3 regions of the Paenibacillus ihbetae genome follow, and region 1 is predicted to be linked to each of the others. Evidence: riboswitches for the same ligand, from Rfam matches in the RefSeq annotation. Region 1 holds a riboswitch; each other region holds the start of a gene.

The links. Region 1 has a riboswitch for cyclic di-AMP ahead of BBD41_RS17910 (adenine nucleotide alpha hydrolase family protein). Riboswitches for the same ligand answer to the same signal wherever they lie in the genome.
Region 2: linked by a shared signal. The riboswitch ahead of BBD41_RS19120 (TrkH family potassium uptake protein) and the one ahead of BBD41_RS17910 (adenine nucleotide alpha hydrolase family protein) in region 1 are both predicted to bind cyclic di-AMP.
Region 3: linked by a shared signal. The riboswitch ahead of BBD41_RS26270 (C40 family peptidase) and the one ahead of BBD41_RS17910 (adenine nucleotide alpha hydrolase family protein) in region 1 are both predicted to bind cyclic di-AMP.

The regions. Positions count from the first base shown of each region.
Region 1 is NZ_CP016809.1:4,039,694-4,043,907, reverse strand. Features, by position in the region: gene BBD41_RS17920 (DUF421 domain-containing protein) at 1-568, opposite strand, end outside; gene BBD41_RS17915 (cation:proton antiporter) at 764-1,996, shown strand; cyclic di-AMP (ydaO/yuaA leader) riboswitch at 2,169-2,321, shown strand; gene BBD41_RS17910 (adenine nucleotide alpha hydrolase family protein) at 2,453-3,142, shown strand; gene BBD41_RS17905 (TrkH family potassium uptake protein) at 3,132-4,214, shown strand, end outside.
Region 2 is NZ_CP016809.1:4,283,886-4,288,099, reverse strand. Features, by position in the region: gene BBD41_RS19130 (LysR family transcriptional regulator) at 1-284, shown strand, start outside; gene BBD41_RS19125 (potassium channel family protein) at 307-981, opposite strand; gene BBD41_RS19120 (TrkH family potassium uptake protein) at 998-2,338, opposite strand; cyclic di-AMP (ydaO/yuaA leader) riboswitch at 2,402-2,548, opposite strand; gene BBD41_RS19115 (CPBP family intramembrane glutamic endopeptidase) at 2,840-4,214, shown strand, end outside.
Region 3 is NZ_CP016809.1:5,841,047-5,845,260, forward strand. Features, by position in the region: gene BBD41_RS26265 (pectinesterase family protein) at 1-1,789, shown strand, start outside; cyclic di-AMP (ydaO/yuaA leader) riboswitch at 2,043-2,176, shown strand; gene BBD41_RS26270 (C40 family peptidase) at 2,180-2,656, shown strand; gene BBD41_RS26275 (stalk domain-containing protein) at 2,999-4,214, opposite strand, start outside.

The DNA.
Region 1 (4,214 bases):
TGACTTCCGGATCCGGGGTGTTTGGCGCAGCTCCCTGATGTCTTGTTCCCGCTCCGTTAAAATATTGAGAGAGCAGATCTTCCAGCTGGGACAGCGTTACCGGCTTTGCGGAGTCCTGCAGTTCATAACCAAGCAGCCCGTTGGGCTCGATCGTAGCCGTTTTCACATCATTTCGTTTGGATATCCCCTGCTGCCGCAATTTCATCTCAAGCGCATCTACGGTTAACCTCAGCTTTTTCATATTCTGCAATTGAAGCTGCCCATTCTCTATAACGATAACGGCTGGTCCCTTTATCCACTTCTCAAACCGGCTCCAACGCACTTGCATAAATTCGACAAGGATGAGAACCAGAATAAAGACCAGAGCCGCTGTAAGGGTCAGAACTAAGTTTTCATCAGCGATCGGTTGAACAATAATCGTTCCGATCGAAATCATCGTAATGGTTGTGGGTACGGTCATTTGAGAGATTGATTTTCGGCCGGAGATGCGGAGCACCAGCATTCCAAAAATAATTAAAGCAAGGGACTTCCATACCTCATTCCACAGATCATTCCATAGCTCATTCATACGCTCATCTCCTCAATCGATCAATGGTTCCCCTATGTTTTGAACAACGAATAAACATCTTATGCATTCCCTTCCTCATTTCGATGGATAATATCTAGCTAAGGACCGGTCTCCCCATTATTTTGGTTTGGCGAATCGTCCGGATTCGGGTACAATCAATTACTGGAACAAATATCCTGAGGCGAGGGGTGTTCTATGCATCATTTCAATGAGGTCTTCGTTCAATTGTTAATTTTACTTGCGATATCGATGGGGGTTATCGCATTTGCCAAAAAAGTAAACCAACCCTATTCGATTGCACTCGTCGTAGTAGGTTTGCTGCTTGGATTGCTGCATATTCCCGTGCTGGACGAAGCCGAAACCTTTATTACGCAATCAAATGTATTCCAGGCGATCATCATCTCCTTGTTTCTGCCTATCCTTCTTGGAGACGCCACATTAAAGCTTCCTTTCTCACACTTACGGGAACAGAGCAAGCCAGTGGCTGCCCTGGCGATCGGCGGCACCTTCTTGTCTTTCCTTATTATCGCTCTGGCGATGTATGGCATCATGGGACTGCCTTTACCTGTTGCTTTTACCTTTGCAGCGCTTATGAGCGCAACGGACCCGATTAGCGTGATCTCCATCTTCAAATCCCTTGGCGTTTCCAAGAAAATGGTGACCATTATCGAAGGGGAATCGCTTTTTAATGACGGCATCGCCGTCGTGTTATTTCAAATTTCATCGGTATACTTGCTTTCATATATAGAGATGGGCTGGGCAGGCATAGGCAGCGGCATTTGGCTCTTTCTTCAATTTAGCTTGGGCGGGATTGCGATTGGAGCCATCCTCGGCTTTCTGTTCTCGCAGCTCATTCGTTTTTATGACGATTATCCGCTGGAGATTGCCTTTTCGATGCTGCTGTTTTTCGGAAGCTACTTTATTGCCGAGCACTTTCATGTCTCGGGTGTTATCGCCGTCGTCGTAAGCGGCTTGATCTTCGGCAGCTACGGCAGCCGGATCGGAATGTCCGAAACCACGAAGATGAATATCAACTCGTTCTGGGATGTCATTACCCTGGTTGCCAATTCATTGATATTCCTTATGATCGGCCTTGAAATCAAGCATATTGATTTCACGGATAAATGGGCGCTGATTATCACCTCCATCCTTATCGTGCTGATTGGAAGAACGGTCGCTGTTTATACCAGCTTGAGCTTCCTGCGGAATTTTCCGTCATCCTGGAAAGCTCTCCTGAATTGGGGCGGCTTAAAAGGGAGCTTATCGATTGCACTTGCGCTAAGCCTGCCCGCCTCCTTCAAAGGGCGCGACGATATCCTCGTCCTTACATTCAGCGTCGTCCTGTTTTCGCTTCTTGCACAGGGGCTGACGATAAAACCGTTGGTTAGCAAGCTTAAGCTGTCGAATCCCGTCAAGGAGACCGAATAACTAATTAGAGCAAGATCGAATAATTATTGAAAAGTCCGAAACCTCGCGAGGGAAATCGCGTAAATACCTAAGTATAGATTAAGCTGCATCGTTTCAATAACGTCACATGAGACTTCGGGATCAAGGTTTACATTTAGATTTACCTAGCTTAGTATATACTTCGATAATCTTATATTATTGATCGCTTAATCCCCACCACTTGGGGAGCGGGGGAACCAGAGAAGCCGCTAACGGCTTCAGGGGTGAATTCTTTCCAAGGCGGAAAGAACGGGGACTCTCAGACCCGAATCCGACAGCTAACCTCGTCAGCGTCTCGAGAGATAACGCCCGTGCAACTTTGACTTGTTTATTCGGAACACAGTCCAAAGCCTGGAAGCAGATTGTCTCTGCTACCGGGCTTTTTTCCTTGGGTCCGGAAGACTCAAGCCGCTTGATTAGAAAGGAGCAGATGCATTCATGATACATCACGAGAAAATTATGGTGTGTGTTTATTATGGTCCAAACGGCGAACGACTGATTCGGAGAGGCGGCGAGCTTGCCAGACTTCTGCAATGTCCCCTCTATGTTATGAGCGTCATCCCCATGGCTGCGGATGAACTCGATCTCGAACAAGAGAAGTTTATGGCCCTTTGGCAAACGATCTGTGACGAATATGGCGCTACGTTTATCACCAAGCCTAATCATAACCGTCAAAAAGCTTCGGATATTATCGCCGAAACCTCCAAGCAGTATCAGATAACGCAGCTGATCATCGGACAATCCGGCCAAACACGGTGGCAGGAAATTACACAGGGTTCATTCGTCAATGAGCTGCTTAATCGAATCGGCGAGACGGATTTGCACATCGTTGCTGTACAGCGAATGGATCAACACATCGTGGAGACTCACGAGCGTGGAATTCCGGTTACGGTTGTCAGCAAAAATGGCCAATATCTGATCCGTAAAGGTGAAGACGACGGGGAAGTTGTCGCTGAGGGGCTGTTCTTCAAGGAACTGAACACGGATTTCGAAACCGGCTTGTTACGTATAAAAACGGATCGGGGATTTAACTATTTAAAGATAAGTCAGGGGAAAGTCGTAGACGCTTCGTTTTTCTTAAGTCAAGCATCGCCCCCCCTTGGCCTGGAGAAGGATTATGGGCAGTAACCCAACGAACCATCAATCCATCCCCAGCAGATTCGAAATGTTCATCAACAAGCAAAAAAACAATATGAGCCCCCCTCAGCTCATCCTGATCGTATTTACCATCTTAATCTTAATCGGCACCTTGCTCCTTGCGCTTCCTCAGTCTTCTACTAGCGGTACATCCGTAGGGTTGCTGAATGCATTATTTACAGCCACATCCGCAATCTGCGTGAATGGCCTAGTTGTCGTGGATACTGGGAGCGTCTATTCGACTTTAGGTCAAGTCATCATTATGATTCTGATTCAAGTCGGGGGATTGGGCTTTATGACCTTTGGTGTCATGGTAGCCATCGTCTTGGGGAAAAGAATCGGGTTAAAGCAGCGCCTCTTGATCCAGCAAACGACCCACTCCACATCGGCACAGGGACTGGTCAAACTATCCCTGTATATGGTGCTGATCTCATTTGCTTTTGAAACGCTCGGAACAATTCTCCTTGCCATTCGGTGGCATGAGCTCGGCTGGGGACAAGCGCTCTATTATGGGCTTTTTCATTCCGTCTCTGCCTTTAACAACGCCGGTTTTGCCCTGTGGTCAGACAGCCTCTCCTCCTTCGTCGGCGATCCTGTCGTCAACATAACGATTGTTATGCTCTTTGTTATTGGCGGACTCGGGTACATAGTCGTCGTCGATCTCTTCCGCAAGCGCTCCTGGAGGAAGCTGTCCCTTCACTCCAAGATTGTCATTCTTGGAACGGGTATCCTGTTCGTGTTCGGGTTTGCAGCCATTCTCATACTGGAAAGCTGGAATCCGGCTACGTTCGGGAATTTGAACGGAGGCGAGCGGGTGCTCGCAGCATTCTTCCAGGGCATGACTCCAAGAAGCTCCGGGTTTAACACAATTGACATCAGCAGCATGCTGGCGGCTTCCCAGTTTATTATCATCATTCTGATGTTTATCGGAGCAGCCTCAGGCGGAACGGGAGGAGGCATCAAGATCAACACGCTTGTGGTACTCATACTGGCAACCATCCAAACCTTCCGTGGCGGTGGTCAGGTCCATGCCTTCCAGCGCAAAATTGCGATTGAAACGGTT
Region 2 (4,214 bases), 240 kb from region 1:
ATATTCGGATGGAGATCGATTCCTTCGAAGCGATCGTCCGCTTGATCCCGACCTGCAAAGCAGCGGCCCTGCTTCCGAAATCATACCTCCGTCCGCAGCTGCTCTCCGACAACGGGCTTGTGGACATTCACATCCCCGCGCTCATGGAGACGCGGCGGACGACATCCCTGATTTACGGGGATGCTTCAGAGCTCAGCAGCGCCGCCCGTCGCTGGATTAACGAGACCGAGGTGCTCTTCCGGAGCCTTGCGGAAGAGAAGCAGCGAAAAAACCTGACGACCTAGAAATTCGTCAGGTTTTTTTGTATTATTTCTGCTGCAGATTCACGACTTCGGTCTCAAACCGTTCCACATTGTCGTTGGAGCCGATGACGACCATAACATCGCCGGCATTAACCACGTCCATCGCCGTCGGCGCAACGATAATGCCGGATCGCTTGTTGAGGGCAACCACCGTGACACCGTAACGGACGCGCGTGTTCAGTTCGCTTAACGTCTTGCCGTCCATACAATCGGTTACCGTCATTTCCACAATCAAATAATCCTTAGATAATTCGATATAGTCGAGCAGATTCGGCGTAACCAGCTGGTGAGCCACACGGATCCCCATATCCCGCTCCGGGAAGATGACCCGGTCCACGCCCAGCTTCTGCAGCGCCCGGCCGTGCAGCACGGAAATCGCTTTGGCCACGACGGTCGATACACCGAGTTCCTTGAGCAGAATGGCGGACAGAATGCTCATCTGGATATCGTCTCCGATCGCGACGATCCCGCAGTCGAAATTGCGGATGCCGAGCGATTTCAGCATCTCCTCATCCGTAGCATCCGCGACCACCGTATGGGTCAAATGCTCGCTCATATCCTCGACGACCTCTTCGTTCCGGTCAATGCCGAGAACTTCATAGCCTAGTTCCATCAGTTCCAGTGCCAGACTCGAGCCGAACCGCCCCAAACCGATCACTGCAAATTGCTTTGGTTTCATGTCTCTCCTATACTCCTTATCCAATAATCATTTTGCCTTCCGGATAACGATACAATTCTTTACCCTTTTTCGGCCCCAGTGCATAAGCCAGCGTCAACGGACCGAGACGTCCGGCAAACATCGTCAAGCTGATCAGTATTTTGCCGAGCACCGTCAGATCTGGCGTCAAGCCCATCGATAAGCCGACGGTGCCGAAGGCCGAGGTCGTTTCGAATAAAATCTCCAGGAAATCCGCATCCTCCGTCGTGGACAGAATCATGGACACCGTCAATACGAGCAGCAGCGCCAGAAGCGCAATCGTCAGCGCCTTAAGCACGCGCTCCTGGGCCAGGCGATACCGGAACATAACGATATCGTCTCTCCCTCTCATCATCGCGAACACGGCCCCTACCATAACCATAAAGGTTGTCGTCTTGATCCCGCCCCCCGTCGAGCCAGGCGACGCTCCGATAAACATAAGTATAATAATGAAAAATTGCGTGGCTTGCCTGAGGCCGCCGATATCTATCGAATTTACGCCCGCTGTTCGCGGACTGACCGACTGGAAGAACGAGGCAAGCACTCTGCCTCCCCCATCCAAGGAGCCCAGCGTTAGCGGATTGGTAAACTCAAAAATGAATATGATGATCGCCCCGATAAATATCAAAGATCCCGACATCGAGAGAACGACTTTGGAGTGAAGCGAAAGCTTCCTTTTTTGACGGAAATCGATCAAATCGGATAATACAACGAACCCGATACCGCCGGATATGATCAATAGCATGGATACGATGTTCACCAGCGGATCATCGACATAACCGGTGAGACTATGAAAATCGCCGAACAGATCGAAGCCCGCATTGTTAAACAGCGAAACGGAATGGAACAGGCCGAAATAAATGGCTTTTCCAATAGGCATATCCCATGCCCAGCGGAGAGTAAATAGTAAGGCTCCGCATGCCTCGAAGGTCAGGGAATAGATAAACACCCGCCGGATTAAACGAACGATCCCTTCGATCGAGGACTGATTCATCGCTTCCTGCAGAACAAGCCGGTCCTTGAGGGATATCTTGCGCTTAAACACCAGGGCGAACAGGGTTGCCATCGTCATAAACCCGAGCCCGCTGAGCTGAATGAGCAGGAGGATCACCGTATGTCCGAAGGCACTGAAGCTTGTGCCTGTATCCACGACGACAAGCCCGGTCAGACAGACGGCTGAAGCTGCCGTAAACATGGCGTCAATCCAGGCGATCGGTTCGCCGGTCCTGCTGGATACGGGCAGCATGAGCAGAAGGGTTCCGACCAGGATCGCCGCCGCAAAACCGAGCGCAAGGATCTGCGGAGGTGACAGCTTAAGCCAATTCAATTTTGAGTTCAATGTTTCACCTTCTCCAAAAAAATCAACGAAAAAAGACACTGGAAAACAGTGCCCTTAACGGTCTGGTTCCTGTGCAGCAGCCTACGAGGTTAGCTGACGGATTCGGGCATTATCACAGGCCGCCCTATCCATGATCCGAAAGAGATCATGAAATTCACCCCAATTACATGGTTCCCCCGTTCTCAGTACGAAATTCGGCTGGTCTATTCAGTTCCTTGAAAGCATGATGTGATTATAACGCAATCCGGGAGGGAACCCAACGCCGTTTTTTTACCAAAAAGACTTTAAATAAGGGCGATTTGGGCATATTCAAGAGTACAAGGATATCATTCTCTAACGTTTTCGAAACCTTTCATTCATTTTCAGCGTTTTATTTCATTATTGGGCTTTGGGATAAGCAGGGCTTGTTCTTCATATGTATGTTATATTGACTCTATGATCCGCATGTTGCGGGGCCGGTTATTCATATCGGAAAGCACTAAAATCAAGAGGAGGAATTTCATGAACCGTGCCGCAGAGCCCTTGAAGCTGACGCCTAACCTGAAGAAGCTTATCGCCCCGGCCATTATCGGCCTGATCCTGTTTCTTGTTTTTCAGGTACTCCCATCCACTTCCTTCGAGTCAACCGATACGCCCTATCCGAAAATCATCTCCAAAGAGGAGGCTGCACAAGCCGCGTCACGGTTCGCGAGCGAGCATTTAGGATTTCCTGCTGCCGAAGGGGAAGACACGCTTGTTACATACCAGTCCAACTCCGAGCTGTACGGATATTTGGCGAAAGAGAAGAAGCTCCGGGATTATAATAAGAGCTACGGAGCCAAATACCCTTACGATGTATACCGTGTCCGCTTCACCTTGCCGGGCGGCGATGCGCTGAACGTGGATGTACATATGCAAAATGCCGGCATCGCCGGATTTTCCTATGATTCCGCCCGCTCCGTTTACGACCGGATCGAGCTGAATCAAGGGGAGGTCCGCAAGCAAATGCTGCTCCTGGTGGAGGAGGGCATGACGCTGGCCGAGAAGCAGGCTCTCGCCGAGCCGTGGCTCAAGTGGGCCGGATATGATGCGACGCAGCTCCAGCTCTCCACCCGGGAAGGCGAACCCACGCTGAAGTATACCGTCACGGAAGCGGCGATCGGGGATTCGAGGCTGCAGCTGGCGTTTACCTTTGAGCATGGAAAGCTGCGTTCCTTCGAGCCGGCATTCTCGGTTCCGGCAGCGCACACCGCCTATGTCAACAAGCAGACGCAGGACGCAACGCTGCTGACGCTCGTCGGTTACGGTTTGTTTACGCTTGTGCTCGGTATCCTGGCCATCGTCTACAGCGTCAAGACCCGGGCCTACACCTCGTTTAAGCGCGGTATCCTGCTGTCCGTCCTGTTGTTTGTCATCCAGATGCTGAATACGTACAACCTGGTTCCGGTCTTTAAGGCACAAGGAATGTCCGAGACCGGGATCATCGGGATTATGATCTTCTACGCCATTTATTCCCTCATCTTCTCCGCTCTGCTCTATTTCTCGCTTGTCGGCGGAAGCGGCCTATGGCGGAAGGAAGACGGGCTTAATCCGTGGCCGCGGGCCAAGGAGCCCGGATACGGGCGCTATGTCCTGGACAGCATGAAGGTGGGCTATATGTGGGCACTCATTCTGCTCGGCATCCAGTCCTTGATCTTCATCGCGCTCGGCCTGACCTTGAACACCTGGTCCACGACCGATGCCTCGCAGTCCCCTTACAACATGCTCTATCCATGGCTGTTTCCGCTGATGGCTTGGCTCGCAGGCATATCGGAGGAAGCGGTATACCGGCTGTTCGGCATTAGAATGGTGAAGAAGATCGTGCGCAGCACCTTTGTCGCGAGTTTGATCACCTCGA
Region 3 (4,214 bases), 1.8 Mb from region 1:
GTCTGATTTGCGGCAGCCCGGTTTGATCGATACGGATGTCGTTACAGGTAAAACCTATTATTATTCGGTCAGGTCGGTAAACGGGAACGGACCGGGAGTCGGAAGCTATCCTCAAGGCGCAACGCCTGCTTCGATCATCATCGTGGCCAAGGACGGTACAGGTATGTTTACGAGCGTTCAAGCCGCGATAGACTCCATCCCGGATGGCAATACGGACCGAGCGATAATCTATATCCGTAACGGGATCTATGAGGAGCAGGTTACCGTTCCCAAAACGAAGCATGCCGTGAGCTTGATCGGCGAGAGCAAGGAAGAGACGGTCATCACCTATACCGGGATAACGGGCACCGGATTCAATGAGCGTGCCACTGCAATCGAATCCGATGATTTTACCGCCGAGAACATCACGTTTGCGAATGGAGCGGGTGCCCAAGGCCCGGCGGCGGCAATCGATCTGCGGGGCGATCGGGCCTATTTCAACAATGTACGAATGCTCGGATATCAGGACACGTTCTTTGTGAACAATGCCGGGAAACGGGTGTACGTGAAGAACAGCTATATTGAAGGAGCGGTTGATTTTATTTACGGACCAGGAATCGGCGTGTTTGACCAGAGCGTCATTCACAATGTCCGTTCAGGGGGATATATTACAGCCGCCAGCACCCCGGAAAATCAATCTTACGGATATTTGTTCATCAACAGCAAAATTACGGGAGCGGGCGGAATCTTCGATGTTTATCTTGGGCGTCCATGGCGACCGTTTGCCCATGTGCTGTTCATGAACTCGGAAATGGAAGGAATCGTGCACGATAAAGGCTGGCATAACTGGGGAAGGCCGGATAACGAGAAAACCGCCAAATACTACGAATATAACAATACCGGACCTGGCGCGGCAGCCGAGGCCCGCGCGAATTGGTCGAAGCAGCTCACGCCGGACGAAGCCAATCTGTACACGGTTCCCATGATGATGAAAGGATCGGATGGCTGGGATCCGACCATGATGCCGGTTCTTCCCGAGCCTTACGGGGAAGATGACGATACGCCGCCGCACACGGCTTCCAAATTAACGCCGGAACAACCTAACGGCCTGAACGGCTGGTACACGGTGCCAGTTACCGTTGAATTGAGCGTGCAAGACGACGGTTCGACCGTTACCGAAACCGTCTACAGCTTTGACGGCGTTACCTGGACTCACTACTCGGGGCCGATCGTTCTGGACCAGGAAGCGGCATCGGCTGCGCTATATTACCGCTCTGTCAACGCTGCAGGTCTTGAAGAAAGCATCCAATCCGTTCCATTGGCCATTGATCTGTCCCCGCCGGACATTCGGGTAGAGCCACCGGCAAAAGAGGGAGGATGGAATGTCTCCAGCGATTGGACGCCGGTCATCCATATGACCGACTCCGTTTCCGGCATTGATGGAAGCCGGACGGTCATTAAGCTGGACGGCCAACCCGTCCCACCCGGTGAAGCTATCCCGCTGTATCAGCTTCCGCTCGGTGATCATGTCTTGACCGTGGAAGGAGCAGATCTAGCGGGCAATACGGCAGCAGCCGAGATTGAATTTCAGACGGTGACGAGCCCCGGCGATATGATCGCCCTGATCGAGCGGTTCCTGAGCAGCGGGGATATCCGGAACGCAGGGATCGCGAACAGTTTGACGAAGAAGCTGGAGAAGGGGAATCTGGGCAGCTTTGAGAATGAAGTCGGGGCGCAGCGAGGCAAGCATCTGTCAGAAATGGCGGCAGACGTCCTGCTGCGGCATGCCGAGTCGATAAACCACATGTGATTTCATACAGCTTGCATTTGCTAGTACAGAAGCCGGCGCCTTAGCTGCCGGCTTCTTATATGAAGAATTTCGCCGCACGAGAAAACGGAAACAATTTTAACATAAATGTCATGACTATGTGACCTTTCATATAGTAAAAACACTGTTGAAACTCTTTCGATTCGACGGCGATATCTAAAAAACGATAGATTTATCGGATATTATTGACAGTTTGCTAGCTTGTATACTATATTAAGAAAGGGTTACAAAATGTTAATGAATTTTGCCGAATTTCGCTAAAGAAAACGGGGGAACCGTCCTGGGTGAATTATTCTTGTAGTAGAGGGAATATAGGTGACCTTCAGCCGAACCCTTAGCTAACTCCGTAGGCATCGAAGGAGAGAATATATTTTGAAGAAATTGGTCATTTCTTTGCTAGGATCCGCAATCATTTTTTCTTCCGGTGCCGTGACAGCGTTTGCCGATCAGCAGCCTAACTTTCAGCAGCAAGTGAAGCAGTTAGTAGGAACACCGTACAAGTGGGGCGGAACAACCACAAGCGGATTTGATTGCTCCGGATTTATTCTGTATATGTTCCGTAATTTTGATCTTGACCTTCCGCGCACTTCCCAAGGACAAGCCCAAGTAGGCGTGCATGTAGACCAGGAAGAGCTGCGTGTCGGTGATCTGGTATTCTTCAACACGAACGGCAAGGGAATTTCACATGCTGGCGTTTATATTGGAGACGGGCAGTTCGCACATGCTTCAAGCAGCAAGGGTGTTCGAATCAGCAAGCTTAGCGATTCTTACTATAAGCCTCGTTATGTTACCGCACGTCGGGTGCTAGGCCAAGAGGAATATGCGAAGCTGGTAGGAAGCGTTAGCTAGACCAGCTAATCCTTGATCATGATCCGACTCTCTGCACGATGCAAGTCTTGAAAGTCCTAGTAAAGGAATCCTATGGTCGATTTTTATTGATTGCACCGAATACATACATAAGTCTTGATGATGACCTCTGTTTACAACGGAGGTCATTTTTTTTGTGCCGGTCATGCGGAAGAGTGGCATCGGCTAATTCATAGCCTGTGTCGTTTCATTGGCTGTCAGAGATGCTCGGTTATCACGGAAGCATTGAACAAGCTGAACAGGCTGCAGGTCCATAGCGACCGGCAGCCTGTATGGTGAAGAGAGGAAGGATGGACTCATCCACGCTTCAACCTTTATTACGGATCACTCTTTGATCACCGCTTTGTTCATGGCGCCTTCGATATCATCACCGTAGACTCTGAATATACCGAGCCGCCACAATGCCGCACCTTTCAGCTGATAGCGCTTGGCCAGACCAAGCTTGTCGTCGATGGAGTTCTCCGTTTCGCTGCCCAGGCTGATACCAAGCAGCAGCTTGTCCTTGGGTGCCCCGGCATCCAAAGCAAGCTGAATGGCCTGCTGCACTTGCGTGTTCGGTTCCGGCTTTCGGTCTTTGTTGCCAACCGGGTGATACTGGTATGCCATGATAATCAGATCGTCGGCAATCGATGCAAGCGTTTTGTAATCATACCCTTTATAGGCGCTGTTTAACGGAGGTACGGCCAAGGACAGGGCAGCCCCTTTCGGCAAGGCAGCTCTAAGGTCCTTCACGTATTGGTTCAGCAGCTTCTGCTGGGAGGCGGCATCCAGCTTGAAGCCCAATCCTTCGAAATCAAGCACGACTCCGCCGAACCCATTGTCCGCAACGGCGGCGGTAATCCCGTCGATCGATTTCATCCGCAGCAAGGCGTCGCTCATCATTTTTGTCAGCTCGCCGTTACCGTCCAGTGCATATACCATCAGATAGGGCTTAATGCCCTGTTCTTCCGCATCGGCTACAAGTGACTGGGGCGTGATGTCTCCGGCGGCTTCCGGCATGCGGTATTCAACCCCTTGAAGGGTGAATTCGCCGTTACGGTCAATTCGGCTCCAGCCAAAGGCGACGGAATTCATCCATTGAATAATATCCCGCTCTTTGAAGGATTCAATGGCATAGAAGGCCCGCAGATGCATTTTGCTTTTCGGTGATTTGAGCGATACGGTGCGCGTTGCCTGATTCCACTTTACGGAAGCCCCGAATTGGCTGCTGAACGAGCTGAGCGGAATCAGCACGCGTCCCTCGCGCATGATGGGCGCTGCAGGCAGCTTGACGTTCTTCTTATTCACCACGGCGGTGGTGCTGCCGACTCTGAGCTGAACCTCGGTTGTGTTATCGGTGCCGTTCTTTACCGCCTGCACGGTTTGAGTCTTGCTGTTCCATTTGATATCGATGCCCAGTGCCTCGCCCACGGCCCGGAAAGGTACGTACGTTACGCCTTTCTCAATTCGCGGAGCCGCATCGAACGCAAGCGGAACATCATCCAACAGAACGTAAATGGATGGTGCCGCATGGGCTGGATGATGATCAGCCCCGGTTCCG